Regions from separate parts of the Gracilibacillus marinus genome, predicted to be linked through region 3. Evidence: predicted binding sites of a transcription regulator. Region 3 holds the regulator's gene; each other region holds the start of a gene.
The links. The regulator CtsR, encoded in region 3, represses protease genes until heat stress. The targets are predictions, from matches to a motif close to ATGGTCAATAAAGGTCAAACA.
Positions count from the first base shown of each region.

Region 1: a site for CtsR is predicted at 2,222-2,242, ahead of clpP (ATP-dependent Clp endopeptidase proteolytic subunit ClpP). Genes of this name have one in related genera too.
Region 2: a site for CtsR is predicted at 1,958-1,978, ahead of ACFOZ1_RS13720 (ATP-dependent Clp protease ATP-binding subunit). Genes of this name have one in related genera too.

Region 1 covers NZ_JBHSDV010000001.1:1,033,338-1,037,617, reverse strand. Annotated here, with positions in the region: gene ACFOZ1_RS04575 (L-lactate dehydrogenase) at 1-618, opposite strand, end outside; gene ACFOZ1_RS04570 (HPr family phosphocarrier protein) at 1,235-1,495, shown strand; gene clpP (ATP-dependent Clp endopeptidase proteolytic subunit ClpP) at 1,558-2,154, opposite strand; tRNA gene ACFOZ1_RS04560 (tRNA-Arg) at 2,441-2,513, shown strand; gene whiA (DNA-binding protein WhiA) at 2,773-3,717, opposite strand; gene ACFOZ1_RS04550 (gluconeogenesis factor YvcK family protein) at 3,740-4,280, opposite strand, start outside.
Region 2 covers NZ_JBHSDV010000005.1:28,334-32,613, reverse strand. Annotated here, with positions in the region: gene ACFOZ1_RS13730 (DNA-3-methyladenine glycosylase family protein) at 1-258, shown strand, start outside; gene ACFOZ1_RS13725 (hypothetical protein) at 262-1,626, opposite strand; gene ACFOZ1_RS13720 (ATP-dependent Clp protease ATP-binding subunit) at 2,049-4,169, shown strand.
Region 3 covers NZ_JBHSDV010000007.1:5,705-9,984, reverse strand. Annotated here, with positions in the region: gene clpC (ATP-dependent protease ATP-binding subunit ClpC) at 1-348, opposite strand, end outside; gene ACFOZ1_RS15530 (protein arginine kinase) at 353-1,426, opposite strand; gene ACFOZ1_RS15525 (UvrB/UvrC motif-containing protein) at 1,426-1,965, opposite strand; gene ACFOZ1_RS15520 (CtsR family transcriptional regulator) at 1,979-2,443, opposite strand; gene ACFOZ1_RS15515 (MgtC/SapB family protein) at 2,554-3,207, opposite strand; gene ACFOZ1_RS15510 (pullulanase) at 3,761-4,280, opposite strand, start outside.

The DNA of each region.
Region 1 (4,280 bases), on a different contig from region 3:
ATTTGCAATATTCGCATACTTAGATAAAGGTACGCCACCTATTTGAACATGACTCCACACTGGCAGTTCAGAATCTCCATGCTCCCCTACAATATATGCATGAACATTACGTGCATCTACTTCAAAATACTCGCCTAATAAATAACGGAATCTTGCAGTATCTAAAATCGTCCCAGATCCAATTACACGTTCCTTAGGTAAGCCAGAAATCTCTCTTGTTAATTGTGTTAAGATGTCCACAGGGTTTGTCGCAACTAAGAAAATGCCTTGAAAATCCACTGCCATCACTTTTTCTACAATGCCTTTAAAGATTCTCGCATTTTTAGAAACTAAATCTAAACGTGTTTCACCTGGTTTTTGATTCGCACCTGCTGTAATTACAACAAGATCTGCATTATGACATTCTTCATAATCTCCTGCTTTTATTCTCATAGGGTTTCCGAATGCCATTCCGTGATTTAAATCGCGAGCTTCCCCTTCTGCTTTATCTTTATCTAAATCAATCAGAACTAACTCATTCACAACACCTTGATTTAATAAAGCATATGCATAACTCGTTCCAACAAATCCAGTACCAATTACAACCACTTTTCTTAATTTCGTTTTTTTACTAGCCATTCTAACCACCCCTTTGTCATTCTACGCCATTTTTAATTATCCTATGTAAATGAATCTGGATATATCGCACAATTATGTTGTGTTAGTATAAATCCAATCTGAGAGTTTTTATACTTTTTTGTTGTATAAATAGTAAAATAGGATATATTCTTACTATATCCTATTTTTTCATGTTATGGAAGCTAGAAATTTGACTATTATGTGAAATATTGAACAAAATGTTATTTGATTAAAATGATTTGTCTTGTGTTTCGTTGTTGAATATTCTTTTATTACAGCACAAGTAACAAAATGATTCCTGCAAAACTAGTAATGGCTAAAAAGCTTCTTATATCGATTAATGGTATTTTTTCATTCATGATTTTTTCGTCCTTTCCAATAAATGATGCACTAATAATGATTGAATTTAGCTATCTATTTTTAATCCCTTTAATTCCAAGTTGTTTACTTTGTTTTAATTTATCATGGTTTTATATTTCTGTCAATCATTTTCCTATAGAAAATACCGCTCTGTTTTTGTTAACATATTGTTCACGATTTTTAAGTTGTAGTAATAATATGACAAATGGTATAGTAGTATTAAATGATAACGCTTACAGAAAGGGGTTAGATGAAAGTGATAGAAAAAGATGTAATTATTGGTGTTCAACCTGGTTTACAAGCACGTCCTGCTGCTATTTTTGTACAGAAGGCAAATAATTATGCTTCAGAAATATTTATTGAAAAAGGTACAAAGCGAATCAATGCGAAGAGCATTATGGGATTAATGAGTTTAGCATTAGCAAATGGTACAGAAATTAAACTCATTGCAGACGGTCCAGATGACGAGGATGCATTGCGTGATTTAATCGAGTTTGTAGAAAATGATCAACAATGATTGATAAATCAAAAAAGAAGATTACAGCATATCTTGATGCTTGTAATCTTCTTTTTATTATATTAATTCAAATCTTCAGGTTTCTTCTCCATCACTTTATCGATTAATCCGTACTCTTTTGCACGTTCTGCTGTCATGAAATTATCTCTGTCTGTGTCTTTTTCGATAATTTCCATAGGTTGACCAGTACGTTCTGCAAGAATTTCATTTAATTTTTTGCGCATTTCAATGATTCGATTTGCATGAATTTGAATATCTGACGCTTGACCTTGTGTACCACCTAATGGTTGGTGAATCATTACTTCACTATTTGGTAATGCAAATCGTTTACCTGGTTCTCCAGCAGCAAGTAAAAATGCTCCCATTGATGCAGCCATACCTATACAAATTGTAGAAACGTTTGGTTTAATAAATTGCATTGTGTCATAAATAGCCATACCCGCTGTAATCGATCCACCAGGAGAGTTGATATACAGTGAAATATCTTTGTCAGGATCTTCAGCTGCTAAGAATAATAATTGTGCAACAATACTATTCGCTACATTGTCATCAATAGCACTACCTAACATGATAATACGGTCTTTTAATAGACGTGAATAAATATCGTATGCACGTTCACCACGGTTTGTTTGTTCAATAACTGTAGGGATTAAATTCATAAGAAAATTCCTCCTTAAAAATCTTTCTTTTATCATTAATTTTCTTTTCTATACACATCATAACTTATTGGTCAAAAAAGGTCAAACGATATGTTTTGTTCAAACTTCTTATTTTATGTAGTGCCTTTTAGTATACTCTACGTACATCCTACCCCTATTTTATCATATTTAAACGATTTACTCTTCATAATTTATGTGAAGGTGGTATAATAGATGATATTTTTATTGAAATAACACTCTCCTTTCGATATACTAATACATGTCTGTTTCATCCATCATGTTACATGCGCTCGTAGCTCAGGGGATAGAGCAATGGTTTCCGGTACCATGTGTCGGGGGTTCAAATCCCTCCGTGCGCGTTAAAATCAAAATTATAAAGAGATTGAAATAACAGATTTCTTTAGCCTAAAAAAATCCAAACGATTCGAAAGCTATTACCGAATCGTTTGGATTTTTTGTGTATTTAAAGGATAATTCTATTTATTTATTTTGAGCTTTTATATGTGCATGTATACGTTACGGCTTGTTCGTGTTCCTTTCCGTAGGTTTCTCTGAGCTACACTTATCTAAGTGGATTAGTCAAGGCATGTACGGAAATTACCATTTCAAAATTACGTATCATTTAGGCACATGCTCACTTCTTAATTGATCCGCAAATTGGTCAATTTTCTTTAATCGATGGTTAATACCTGATTTGCTAATTTTGCTTCCTGACACCATTTCTCCTAGTTCTTTCAAAGAGACATCTTGGTGCTCCATACGTAAAATAGCAATTTCCTTTAATTTATCAGGTAATGCATCTAATCCTACTGTACGTTTAATAAATCGAATATTTTCCACTTGTCTAAATGCAGCACCAATTGTTTTATTTAAATTCGCTGTCTCACAATTCACCAGGCGATTTACAGAATTACGCATATCTCGAACAATTCTTACATCTTCAAATTTGAATAATGCTTGATGTGCTCCAATATAGTTAAGAAATTCTGTTATTTTTTCTGCTTCTTTAATATATGCAATAAATCCTTTTTTTCTTTCCAAAATTCGCGCATGTAAGTGATAGTCATTCAATAAATCACATAATGCTTGATTATGTTCTTCGTAAAAATTATAAATTTCCAAATGATAAGAAGACGTCTCTGGATTATTCACAGATCCACCTGCTAAGAATGCTCCTCGCAAATACGCACGTCGACAGCATTCTTTCTTTTTATATTCATCGGATATTGTTCGAACAAATTGATATGGTTCAATTAACAATCCCATATCAACAAGCATTTCTTTCACACCTTCATTCATGCGAACAATATAGACATTATTTTTCTTTAATTTCATTTTCTTTCGTACAAGTAATTCTACAGGATGCGTATAAAGACTTTTGATTAATGTATAAATTCGTCTTGCTATTGCGGCATTTTCTGTCTGTACGTCTAGAGAGTAATGTAGACGCGAAAAAGATACTGCGCCGTTCATTCGAATCAAAGCAGCCAATTCTGACTTATTGCAACAGGCATTGTTTGCAATTGTCGTTAGTTCCTTTTTTATCTCTGAAGCAAAAGACAACTTTCTCCCCCCTTATTCACTTTTATAACAATGAAACAAGGAGATTTGCTATTTTCTCCGTATCATGTCTTAATGAGTTATTCTTCACTTTTACAATATCTTCTTCAATAATCTTCACACCTAAATTTCTTAATCGGTCGAAGTCGTATACTACTGGTGCTGCCAATTCTTCCGCATAGACCAGTTTCATGTCCGGATCAATTTCTTTATTGTGTACGACGACGGAATGAATACAACCAGCTCCAACATGATCCAAAATTGCTTGCACATGATCACTCGCTGTATATCCATTGGTTTCTCCAATTTGCGTCATCACATTACATACATAAATCACATTTGCATGTGTATCTTTTAATGCTTGCCCGATTTGGGGGACAATCAAATTAGGCAAAATACTTGTATAAAGACTACCTGGTGACACGACTACAATATCTGCAGACAAGATAGCATCCACTGCTTCAGGCAATGGCAAGACAGGATTTGGTTGAAGAAATACACGTTTGATTTTCTTCCCTACTTTAGGAATATTTGATTCACCTGACATAATCGTGCCATCTTCATAC
Region 2 (4,280 bases), on a different contig from region 3:
AGCGATGAAGCTATTATAAGAGAATTAATAACTTATCGAGGAATTGGAAAATGGACAGCACAAAATTGGTTGTTGTTTGGTCTTGGTCGAAAGAACTTATTTCCTATGGCAGATATAGGGATACAGAATGCATTAAAAAAGTATTTGCAGCTAGAGAAGAAGCCTACAATAGAACAAATGGTTACATTCTCAAAAGATTGGGAGCCGTATTTAACCTATGCGACAATGACATTATGGCGAAGCATTGAGACAAGTTAATGATTAACGTGTCCCAATGCTTACTAATATATCTTGGTAATTTTTAGCGTTCGTTTGGTCATTTAATGCTAGATAACATTTCTCCAAATATTGAATTGCTGCTATGTTATCTGGATATAGCTCCATTTCCCATTCAAAGCATGGAATAGCTTTGTCGTATTGCTTCAAATTATAGTATTTCTCACCAAGCTGGTATTGTTGATCAGGATTATTTTCCATTGTTTGCATATCTTTTAATTGCTGAACAATCGGCAGTTTTAGCTCAATGGATGATGTCAGATCTAGCAATTCGTCTAATGTACAACTTTTTAATAATTTCCATGTAATATGTTCAGTCCATTTAGTTAACTGCTCTTTGTTATTACCATAATGTTGAATTAAGAAAGGAAATACTTTGTCCTTTTCAACAAGTAACACATTTGTGTCTAGCTTAGGCAATATGGTATCTAATATTGCTTGGTTAGCTAGGGATGGGTGTTCCATATAGGCTAGGAATACATTGGAATAAGCATGATAATCATATAGTTTAGCGATGATTGCCTCATGGAAGATGTTGTTATCTAATAAGGATTGCCAAAATTCAACAGCAATCTGTTTTGTTGTGATGTTTTGTAATAAAACATCAATAAGGTCAAATGTATTTCGATTAATAGGAGAGCTATTCGCCTGGATGAGTTGGTATTGTAAGGCAAGTTCATCAAATAGACGTCCTTCATCATGGAATAACTTTGTCATGTATGTGACGACTTTTTTGTTATCGTTATTCCAGGCTCTGGCCTCGATATAGAGGGGATCATTTAATTCATCAAGATGTTGTTCATAATGTGTATATTTATTTTGATACTTTTGGAAATCTAAATGTTGAATCATATCTGAAGCAAAGGAATGCGATGGATCTGCTTGTAATATACTGATGAGTACCTTGTAGGATTTATATAATTGTCCATTTCTACGATAGTGGTAAAATGTTTTTTTACATAGATCATGAAGTAGTTTAGGTTCATAAAAATTATTAAATAATGTGAGTATAAAGAGAGTTTCTGTTTCGTTGTATTTATCTTTAAGATGTTGGAACATTTGTTTAGATGAAGAGCTACGCAAATTGGTCTGTTGTGAAAGAAAAACTTTTGTAAGAGGATGTGTAGATGAATAACTATTCCCTTCTGTAAGTGCATAGTATAAGAAGGAGTTACGCTTAATATCTGTGACTCTTTTGATATTAATAAAATCATTTTTGTAAAAAAGTGCGATATAATATTGACCTTTACGATCTGTTGCTTCAATTAATTTTGCTTGTTTATAGAGTACCATTTTCTCAATGGTCATTGTTATAGTCTTTTTGTTATGGAGAAAAGAAATAGTTGTCATAAAAAATTCATCTCCCTTTTGTCTTAGTATCTTTATCATATCATAATAAAAATTCGTGTGGAAGAAATTGCCCATGTTAAATATATGTAAAGTTTGTCAGGAAGATGTGTGTGGAAACAAGATCATGTGATACACTGCAATAAAAAACCTTAGGGGGATTTTTTTCATGAGAGAATTATTATGGTCCATTCTTGTTGCTATTATTATCTTGTTCATTCCTTTTAGTGTTGTAATATAAATAAGTGCAGCTTATCTTATCGATTCAAATGAAACCAAGCACAATCTGTTGCTTGGTTTTTTTCATACAAAAAAATTTTGAGCATAAGTATTGAAAGTCAAAAAAGGTCAGAGTATAATAAAAACATAAGGTCAAAGATAGTCAAAGTCAAATTGACCAGTACAAATTGAAGGAGGAATAATATATGAAATGTCAACAATGTGGAACACGTCAAGCAACAATCAATGTTAGCCTTCGATTTAATGAACACCAAAAAACGTTACATGTATGTGATACATGTTTTCAAGACATTAAAAATGAAATGAAACAACCAACAAACTTCTTTGGAGAGCATGAGTCTGATGCGTTTTTTGATTCATTTAATCATTCAAGCAATCAACCACATGCAAAAACATATACAAAAAATCGTAAAGGTAAAAATGGTTTGTTAGACCAATTAGGCAAGAATCTAACAGATGCAGCAAGAGCGGGGTTAATTGATCCTGTAATCGGCCGTGATGTCGAAGTGAAGCGAGTGATTGAGACACTAAACAGACGTAACAAAAACAATCCTGTCCTAATTGGAGAACCAGGTGTAGGTAAAACAGCTATTGCAGAAGGCTTAGCATTAAAAATTACAGAAGGAAATGTTCCGACAAAATTAATGAACAAAGAAATCTATTTATTAGATGTTGCATCATTAGTAGCAAATACAGGTGTTAGAGGGCAATTTGAAGAAAGAATGAAGCAACTTGTTCAAGAATTACAAGAACGTCAAAATGTGATTGTATTTGTTGATGAAATTCATTTACTCGTAGGTGCAGGAACAGCAGAAGGTTCACAAATGGATGCAGGTAATATTCTTAAGCCGGCACTTGCAAGAGGAGAATTACAATTAATTGGTGCAACCACATTAAGAGAATATCGCAAAATAGAAAAAGATGCTGCATTAGAGAGAAGATTCCAACCTATTATGGTAAAAGAACCAACACTAGATGAAGCAATTTTAATACTAAAAGGATTAAAAGAGAGATATGAGAAATATCATCAAGTGACATATCCAGATACTGTAATAGAAGCGTGCGTGAATTTGTCTAAACGTTATATCCAAGATAGATTTTTACCAGACAAAGCAATTGATTTAATGGATGAAGCTGGTGCAAGGTTGAATCTAGAAGTATCGGAAACAGATAGCGATATGCTACAGAAGCGATTAGACGAAATTAATAAAGAGAAAATGGAAGCAGCAGAAAAAGAAGATTATGAGCGAGCGGCAAATTTAAGACACGAAGAAATTAAGCTTGAGAAGAAATTAGCTGAAGCCAAAGAAACACCAAAGGCTGAAGTAACAATAGAAGATATCCAATTAATTATGGAAGAAAAAACAGGCATTCCTGTTCGCAAAATGCAATCAGATGAAAGAGCGAAGATGAAAAATCTAAGCCAAAGCTTAGAGAAAAAAGTGATTGGCCAGCAAGTGGCAGTCGAAAAAGTAGCAAAAGCAGTAAGAAGAAAGAGTGCAGGCTTAAAAGCAAAAAATCGACCAATCGGATCATTTCTTTTTGTAGGTCCAACAGGTGTAGGTAAAACAGAATTAACCAAAGCTCTAGCGGAAGAGTTGTTTGGAACAAGAGAAGCAATGATTCGTCTAGATATGAGTGAATACATGGAAAGACACGCTGTATCCAAAATTATCGGTTCACCACCAGGATATGTAGGCCATGAAGAAGCAGGACAATTAACAGAAAAAGTCCGCCGAAATCCATATAGTATACTATTATTAGATGAAATAGAGAAAGCACACCCAGATGTACAGAATATGTTCCTACAAATTATGGAAGATGGGCATTTAACAGATAGTCATGGAAGAACAGTTAGCTTTAAAGATACTGTTATTATTATGACAAGTAATGCAGGTACAGGTGTGAAACAGATTACAGTTGGATTTACGAACGAGAACAATGAAGCAGTCTCCACATTGGAGAATTTGAGTGGTTACTTTAAACCAGAATTCTTAAATCGATTTGATGCGATTATTCCATTTAATGAGCTAACAAAAGAAAATATAGTACAAATTGTTGATCTAATGCTGATGGAGTTAGAAGATCAGTTGAAAGAAGAAGGATTAACAATTAGTATTACAGAAGATGCAAAAGCATTCCTTGCAGAAAAGGGGTATGATCCACGTTTTGGTGCACGTCCACTTCGTCGTGTGATCCAAGACAAAATAGAAGATGGAATTACAGATCTGATTCTTGAAGAAGATGCTGTTGAGGCAATAAGCATTCGTTTTGAAAATGGGGACATCGTAGTCGCAAAAGGATAAGAGAATATGTGAAAGAAAACCTGATTTCATCTGCAAAAAAGTAGATGAAATCAGGTTTTATCATTAGCGATTCTCGAACTAATTAGGGTATTTCGATGTTTCTTTTTGTGC
Region 3 (4,280 bases):
TCCTTCTCGAATAAGGCCTAATAGAATATGTTCTGTCCCTACATAAGAATGACCTAATTTACGAGCTTCATCCATAGACAATTCAATGACTTTTTTTGCTCGTGGTGTATAGTGAATCGTCTGTGATACTTGGTTTCCTTTGCCAATTAATTGTTCTACTTCTTCTCTAATCTTCTCAGCACCTAAACCAATTGCATGCAATGCCTTTGCTGCAATTCCTTCTCCTTCACTTACTAAACCTAATAATATATGTTCTGTTCCGATATTGTTATGTCCTAATCGCACCGCTTCTTCTTGCGATAATGCCAATACCTTTTGCGCGCGTTCTGTAAATCGTCCAAACATCATTTTACTATTCCTCCCTTTGCTCCAAAGTGAATCGTTCTCTAATCAATGACGCACGAAAAACATCTCGCTCATGTGGTGTTAATGTTCTTTTTGCGTATTGTTGTAAAAATGCTGGTTGGGTTAAAACCATTAATTCATTTAAAATAGATTTTGGAATGGTACAAATATACCCTAAGTCGATACCTAATCTTACATCAGATAAACATTTCGCTGTTTCTTTTGACTCGATAATACGACTATGCTTTAACACACCATATGACCTAAATATACGATCTTCTAATTCTAATTCTGATTGTTGTTTCAGTAATGTTCTCGCATACCGTTCTTGTTCAATTAATTTCTCTACTACACTAGTTAAGTCTTCAATAATATCCACTTCTGATCTACCTAATGTCACTTGATTAGAAATCTGAAAAAGATTCCCTAATGCTTCGCTACCTTCTCCATATATCCCTCGAACGACTAAGCCAAGTTGATTAATTGCTGGAATCATACGGTTCAATTTCCTCGTGATTGCTAATGCTGGCAAGTGCATCATTACAGAAGCACGTAATCCTGTTCCTACATTTGTAGGACAACTTGTTAAATACCCTCGCTCTTCATCATAGGCATAATCAATCTTTTCTTCTAACCAATCATCTATTTTAAACGCTTCTTCTAGTGCTCTATCTAACTGAAATCCTGGAAAATATAATTGCATTCGAATATGGTCTTCTTCATTAATCATGATGGACACTTGCTCATTTTTTGATATAAGTGCTGCACCAAATGTGGACTTGTCAGCTAAGTGTGGGCTAATCAAATGCTTTTCTACCAATACTTGCTTTTCAATTTGCTTCAAATCTGCCATTTTGACAAATTCCAATTGCTCATATTGAGAAAAAGTTTTTTGATTATACTCTTTTTCTAAGAAATATAGAATACCTTCCAAATGCTCCTCATTTGCGATTAATGGAAAAGGAGAATGTTCAAAATTACGAGCCAATCGTATTCGGCTACTCATCACAATATCACTATCAGGACCATCTTCTTTAAGCCATGGACTTATTGCTTCATTAATGAATTGTTCTAAACCCATTACACTTCCCCCTCTCCATTTTGGTGAAGGTTTCTTTCCTTTTCTTTAATTTGATCACGAATCTTAGCCGCCTCTTCAAAAGCCTCGTCTTGTATCAATTGTTGTAACTTCCACTTTAATTGCTTCACTTGCTTACGATTAGAAATGTCCTTTCCTATTCGTTTTGGAATTTTGCCATCATGCACAGTGTTGCCACTATGCACTCTTCTAAAAATAGGGTTCAAATGTTCTTTAAATGTATGATAACAATTAGTACATCCAAACTTACCGATTCTTGCAAATTCCTCATATGTCATCCCACATTTATCACATTGTTTCAGGTCCGAGGATGGTTGTTTTGTAGTTTGATTGAGTTTATTATGGTCAAATTGAAATAACCCTGACAGTAAATGATGTAACGAATAGGATTCATCATCATGCATTAAATAACCTTTTTCTTTTGCGCACTTATGACAGACATGAATCTCATTTTTTTCTCCATTAATCACTTGCGCAAAATGAAGTGTTGCTGGATTCTCTTTGCATTCTTGACATTCCATTGTACTACACCCCCTACAAATGGTATTTTAAGGCATGTAACATTGCTGACATGATTCTTGTCCGTACTTCATCCCTTAATGGTAACGGAAATGATAATGTATCTCTATCTAATGCAGCGACCATTAATTTCGCTTCTCTTGTTGTAATCAATTTCTCCTCTAGCAATCGTTCTAATATGTTCCAAGCTTTTTGTTGAGATACTTTTGGCTGGATCATGCTAATAATCTCATCGATTAATTTGGCCTTGTCTTGATTCGTCACTCGACTAATTCGAATATAACCGCCACCGCCACGTTTACTTTCTACAAGATATCCCTTTTCTAATGTAAACCTAGTATTAATTACATAATTGATTTGAGAAGGTACACACTCAAAACGATCTGCAATTTCACTTCGCTTTATTTCAATAATTCTGGCTTGGTTACGCTGCATCACTTCTTTCAAATATTGTTCAATAATATCTGAAATATTCCGCAATTTCCCCTCCCCCTTCTGACTTTGACTATATTATTATTATATATGATTACTCAATTGTTGCAACAATATTGTTCTTGACTATTATTACCTTTTTCATTTATTTACAAACATTATTTAAATTTCATTTTTATTTTTTCTACACCTTGTTGATTCAGTAACCATTCATGTAAGTTAAGTTGTTTTTTTCGTTGCTTTACTTCCACATACATTTTGATTTTCTTTCGCCCATCCTCATTGCTAATCACATCATACTCTCTAATTTCCATTGGGAATGATTGTAGTTGCGCGAGAAAGTCTCCTGGATTGTTCTCTTTTGCTAAATTGATTTCAAACGAGATATTGTGTTGTTTACTATTAATTATTTTCTCTACTTTGTTCAATAGAACTAGGCTTATTAATATGATTATTGTCGTAAATATCGCCTCTTTATACATGCCAATACCTATGACTAGTCCTAACCCTGCAACAGACCAGATCGATGCTGCTGTCGTCAGCCCACGTATGGTTCTTCCACTTATTAAAATAGTTCCAGCACCTAAAAAACCAACGCCAGATATAACATATGAAGGAATTCTTGCAGGATCAAATCGAACATTATCATAATTCTCCATAAAATATGTAAAACCATTTACAGATAAGAGCATCATTAAACATGCACTTACACCAACTAGTATATGTGTGCGTAACCCTGCAAAGTGCCGATTTAACTCTCTTTCCAATCCGATTAATCCAGATAATGTTAATGCAATAACAAGTTTTATCATCGAATCGATAAAATCCGTATCAAAAAATGACTGTAACACTACTATTCCTCCTCTTTCTATATCTAATGTATACCCATTCTACATACATTATATTGCATATTAGATAAAGTTATTTATTTTTATTGAGTACAGTACATTTTCCCCCTTCCCTCCCTTGATAAATAGCTACTGAATATACATCTAAAAAGTTATCCACACGAACTATAGTTCATGTTAATAACTTTTTCAATATTCTAAAATTATACTTATATAAGGACTCTCCGCTCAATAATAGAACTACTAATAACATTACACTGCTATCAAATATAGACCTTGTCCTATTAACAATTATATGCGTCGCACCGATACATTCTATACTCTTTTTAAATTGAGAAAATAGTCCCTGTTAGTTATCCACACGAACTATAATTCGTGTGGATAGCCTTGTGGATATGTCATCCTCATGTACCCGCTCTACTTTGCAGTATGATATGGGTGCCACTTATATTCTACACATCATTCCTCTTGCATTTAAAAAAAGAGTATTAGCATAAATCGCCAATACTCTTTTTCTTTAATACATTCGTCGTCTATTTATTATAAAAATACCTAATGCACTTATTAACAAAACCGCTCCTATCAGTATAAAGCGAAACATCGTTGTCGTTGTATTGGGTAATTGATTCTCTTCTTGATTTGGTTTATTTTCCCCAATATTCTCCGATATCTCTTCATTTACCAAGTCATTCCCTGTATTTTCTTCATTCTCATTTATTGGGGATTCACTACTTTGCTTACTATTTGCAACATGAATCACAGCTGCAGAAAGTGGAGCTACATTTACTGTGTTACTCGTTATGGATACACCTGCTGGATTTTTTATTGGTGTAATCCCAGCAGTAATATTGTCAACAAGTACTGATCCTTTTGTTAAATCATTTTCTATTGTAAATGTCCTCTCCTTTTGATCTGCATTTACAAATACATAATACGTATCTCCTGTTGTCGGTGAGACAAGTGAATAACCTATAATCAAATCTGATTCTTTCATTTCCTCCGCATTAATAAGTGAGACATATTTATCAACTTCTTCC